DNA from 2 places in the Bacillus sp. OTU2372 genome. Region 2 is predicted to be linked to the other one. Evidence: a T-box and tRNA genes for the amino acid it is inferred to sense, from the RefSeq annotation. Region 2 holds a T-box; the other holds one or more tRNA genes.
What was found. A T-box is a leader RNA that pairs with one kind of tRNA and senses whether it is charged. The one in region 2 lies ahead of argS (arginine--tRNA ligase), so its partner is inferred to be a tRNA-Arg.
Positions count from the first base shown of each region.

Region 1: it encodes a tRNA-Arg, which carries the amino acid that the T-box ahead of argS (arginine--tRNA ligase) is inferred to sense. The anticodon was not compared.

Region 1 is NZ_JASATK010000036.1:100-2,470, reverse strand. It holds gene AAHB15_RS27865 (VOC family protein) at 168-605, shown strand; partial or broken gene AAHB15_RS30345 (nucleotidyltransferase domain-containing protein) at 705-779, opposite strand; tRNA gene AAHB15_RS27860 (tRNA-Arg) at 1,255-1,328, opposite strand; tRNA gene AAHB15_RS27855 (tRNA-Asn) at 1,440-1,514, opposite strand; tRNA gene AAHB15_RS27850 (tRNA-Ile) at 1,532-1,608, opposite strand; tRNA gene AAHB15_RS27845 (tRNA-Gly) at 1,616-1,689, opposite strand; tRNA gene AAHB15_RS27840 (tRNA-Cys) at 1,702-1,775, opposite strand; tRNA gene AAHB15_RS27835 (tRNA-Gln) at 1,783-1,857, opposite strand; tRNA gene AAHB15_RS27830 (tRNA-His) at 1,882-1,957, opposite strand; tRNA gene AAHB15_RS27825 (tRNA-Trp) at 1,972-2,045, opposite strand; tRNA gene AAHB15_RS27820 (tRNA-Tyr) at 2,050-2,134, opposite strand; tRNA gene AAHB15_RS27815 (tRNA-Phe) at 2,166-2,241, opposite strand; tRNA gene AAHB15_RS27810 (tRNA-Asp) at 2,292-2,368, opposite strand.
Region 2 is NZ_JASATK010000023.1:30,188-32,558, forward strand. It holds gene AAHB15_RS24450 (TetR/AcrR family transcriptional regulator) at 1-123, shown strand, start outside; gene AAHB15_RS24455 (hypothetical protein) at 164-421, opposite strand; gene AAHB15_RS24460 (alpha/beta-type small acid-soluble spore protein) at 521-775, opposite strand; T-box leader at 877-1,089, shown strand; gene argS (arginine--tRNA ligase) at 1,138-2,371, shown strand, end outside.

The DNA of each region.
Region 1 (2,371 bases), on a different contig from region 2:
GTGCTTGAGCGAAACAAGGAGTTGTAGTTGCGGCTCCTTTTTCTTGTTCCACTAACTTGGCAGGTTTGTTGCAGAAGGATATTTTCTGTTTTAAGCGAATTAGAACTACAAACAAGCCTTAAACGAATACAGGTATTGAAATAACAGGAACATAGGAGGTATGAGAAATGAAGATCAATAGAATAGATCATGTGAGTATAAACGTAAATGATCTTTCAGAGGCTAAAGCGTTTTTTCTTGATTTAGGACTTGAAGTGCAAGCGGAATGGGAATTGGATGGAGAACAGTTGGACAGAATAGTTGGGCTTAATGATGTTAAAACGGCATGTGTAGGATTGGGGATGCCAGATGGTCAGGCATGGATAGAGCTAGTCAAATTTTATACGCCGTCAGATGAAAAAGATAATCAGCAACCTTTTGCAAATACGCTGGGTATCCGACATATTTGCTTTGCTGTTGAAGATATTGAAGCTATTGTTGCAAAATTGAAAAAGAAGGGCACAGAAATCTTTAGTGAGATACAGCAATATGAAGAAAGTTATAAGTTATGCTACGTTCGTGGTCCTGAGGGAATTATTTTAGAGTTGGCGGAAAAAATCAGATAAATATCGAATGGGACTTTAAATGATTTAGATTCTAATTTCCATTTAAGTGTCTCTAAATTAGCAAAAACCAAGTCATTTAACTAGACGGTCACAACAGGCTTGATGGTCCTTTCTTATATTTTTCACCTTATATAAAAGGGCAATTTCTGGATTTAGATAAGGAATACCAGTTTCAGAACAATGCCCCACGTTTTATTAAATCCTGCCATTAAAGAGGTTTATTGATTAAACTAATTAAATGATTGGCGAATTCACCTACATCCGCGCTTTGAAATTTGATGTTTCCTGGGATAAAATATCTCTTAAAAACAGGCTTTGACAAAAACAAAGAGTCAACAAAGCCGTGGAACAAGCTGTACGGACAATTGTATAAGGAATAAAACTATTCTGCACCATATCAATGATTTGAAACGGATACTATATATAACTGAGACGTTAGTGGATCAACAAAAAATGCTTTACTCTTATGTAAATAAAGAACCCCCCACTTTAAGTAAAACACTACACAATCTTTCTTGTGGTAACAAATCAGATTCCTTTTTGTTTTATAATAAGATAATGAAAATAATAGATAAATTAGGGATGGCTAAGTTAAAAAAGTACAAAAAAAGCGCTTATATAAGCGCTTTTATACCTTTTAATTTTTTTACGCGCCTTAGAGGATTCGAACCTCTGACCGTACGCTTAGAAGGCGTATGCTCTATCCAGCTGAGCTAAAGGCGCATTATATGAATGGTGGAAATAGGAATTTGAACCCTCGCGCCGGTTACCCGACCTACACTCTTAGCAGGGGCGCTTCTTCAGCCTCTTAAGTACTTCTCCATAAAAAAAAAATGGCTCCGCAGGTAGGACTCGAACCTACGACCGATCGGTTAACAGCCGATTGCTCTACCACTGAGCTACTGCGGAACAAAAATATATTATTATGGTGGGCCTAAATGGACTCGAACCATCGACCTCACGCTTATCAGGCGTGCGCTCTAACCAGCTGAGCTATAGGCCCATATTGGTGGAGCGGGTGATGGGAATCGAACCCACTACATCAGCTTGGAAGGCTGAGGTTTTACCAGTAAACTACACCCGCAATATAAAGATTTGGAGGCAACACCCGGATTTGAACCGGGGATAAAGGTTTTGCAGACCTCTGCCTTACCACTTGGCTATGCTGCCTTAAAAATGGCTGGGCTAGCTGGATTTGAACCAACGCATGTCGCAGTCAAAGTGCGATGCCTTACCGCTTGGCTATAGCCCAATAGTTTTTTTAAAAAAAATAAAATGGGGCGGCTGATGGGAATCGAACCCACGAATGTCGGAACCACAATCCGATGCGTTAACCACTTCGCCACAACCGCCATATTCTTTTCTCTGGCAGGGGTAGTAGGAATTGAACCCACACCAAAGGTTTTGGAGACCTTCGTTCTACCTTTAAACTATACCCCTAAAATGGTGGAGGGGGACGGATTCGAACCGCCGAACCCTGAGGGAGCGGATTTACAGTCCGCCGCGTTTAGCCACTTCGCTACCCCTCCAAATATAGGATTAGTACAGCATTAAATGTAATGGTGGCTCAGGACGGAATCGAACCGCCGACACAAGGATTTTCAGTCCTTTGCTCTACCGACTGAGCTACTGAGCCACACAATCTATATATATATCAACAGTAGAGTTAACCTACTGGGATAAAAATGGCGGTCCGGACGGGACTCGAACCCGCGACCTCCTGCGTGACAGGCAGGCATTCTAACCAACTGAACTACCGGACCATA
Region 2 (2,371 bases):
TTTCTATTGCTAAAAATGTACATAGCCCTCGTCTCTGATTGGGAAAGAAATCATGACCCATTGAGTTCCGATCAAATTGCCGACGTCATGAAAATTTTTCTGTTAAGAGAGGGGGCAAAATAAGAACAGACTTGTGTCAGGCGCACAAGTCTGTTTGTGTATTTTAATAAAAAAATTGATGTGATGATCGGGAAACCGGTGCTTTCCGTTTACTTGCAAGTGTATACTCTTCCATTAATCCCAAAAAGATTCCAAGTAAGAAAAGGACGACTGAAGCAGCGGTTAATCCGATACCCAATCCGAGTGCGAGGTTGAAACCGTTTTCAAAAATACTGAATAAAAGAAAAATGATTCCAAATCCCCCAACGTAGGTTGATGCCATTTTAAAAGTTTGTAAATTCTTTACATATTTTTCATGCATATCCATCAACTCCTTATACTGAATATTCTACCAATTGTCACAAAATTGTCAAACTTTTTTTAAAATAATATAGGAGCCTTGACAAATGGCTCCCTTTATTTACTGCCTTTTACTTAAGTTTTCTTGTGCCATTTTAACCAATTCACGAACCATACTGCCGCCGAGCCTTCCGCCAACCTTCCCAGCTTGTTCAGAGGTCAGCTGGCCGTTATATCCCTTTTTTAAAGGAACACCAACCTCCTCGGCCGCTTCAAATTTCGCATTCTCAGGACTTCCAGATTGAACAACTCTTGCCTTCAAGGCATCTAATCCATTGCGGGCTTCCGGAACAAGTATTTTATTTCGTCTGGCCATAAAAATCCCTCCTTTAACAGTAAGGTTCCCTAATGAAAAAAATAATCAACACCTATGGATAAATCCTAATCTTTCCAGTATAATAACTGATAATCAAACTGGAAAAGTCAATGAAAAAGAGAGTAGTTATCTGGGAAGTTATAGCGAGTCAGGGACGGTGTGAGCCTGACATGGAACAGATAATGAAACGCACTTTTGAGATGCCAGCCTGAAAAAGTAGGGTGAGGCCGGAGAATCCTCCGTTACAAAAGAAAGCTGGTTCTTTGTGAACAATTAGAGTGGTACCGCGGGAAAATCAAACTCTCGTCTCTTATATAGAGGCGGGGGTTTTTTATTTTTATGAAAACAAAGGAGGCATTAACATGAACTATAAAAAGGAGCTGGCGGCCATACTTTATGGTCTGCTCGATCAGGAAATACCTGCAGCCCAATTGGAAATTTTGATTGAAAAACCCAAAAACCCAGACCATGGGGATTTGGCTTTCCCATGCTTTACACTGGCTAAATTAAAACGAAAATCACCTAACGTTATTGCTCAAGAACTAAGTGAGAAAATTCAGTCAGCAACATTCGGAAAAGTAGAGGTTGTAGGCGGGTATATCAATATTTTTTTAAATAAAAGGCTCGTCTCTGAAAGACTAATAAATCAAGTGATCGCTGAAAAGGGGCAGTTTGCCGGCCTTGATTTCGGGAAGGGCGGAACGGTGACGATTGATCTTTCATCACCGAATATAGCCAAACCGTTTTCGATGGGGCACTTGCGTTCAACCGTGATTGGGAATGCTATCGCCCTTATTGCCGAAAAATGCGGTTTTAAGCCGTTTAAGATCAACCACCTTGGCGACTGGGGGACACAATTTGGGAAGTTAATTACTGCTTATAAACTTTGGGGCGATGCTGAAAAGGTTAAACAAAATCCCATCAAAGAACTCCTTGCTTTGTATATTAAGTTTCATGAAGAGGCAGAAAGTGACTCAACATTAGAGGTTGAAGGGCGCAGCTGGTTTAAAAAACTAGAAGATGGCAACGAGGAAGCCTTATTACTTTGGCAATGGTTCCGTGATGAATCACTAAAAGAATTCTCGCGTATTTATGAGCTGATGAACGTGGAATTTGATTCTTTTGCCGGTGAAGCTTTTTACAATGATAAAATGGATCGGATTGTTAACCTCCTCAAGGAAAAGCAGATATTGGTAGAATCAGACCACGCTATGGTTGTGGATCTATCCGAGGAACAACTGCCTCCGTGTCTTATTAAGAAGTCAGATGGAGCAACGCTCTATGCCACCCGTGACTTGGCAGCGGCGCTATATCGTAAAGAAAACTACGATTTTGTTCAGTCATTATATGTAGTGGGCCATGAACAAAGTTTGCATTTTAAGCAACTAATAGCTGTTCTGGGAAAAATGGGCTATGAATGGGCAGAGAATATGGTTCATGTACCATTTGGAATGATGTTAAAAGACGGCAAAAAGATGTCCACACGTAAAGGTAAGGTTGTGTTATTAGAGGAAGTACTAAACGAGTCAATTGCGATGGCAAGACACAATATCGAAGAAAAGAATCCTAATTTAAAAAATAAGGATCAGGTAGCTA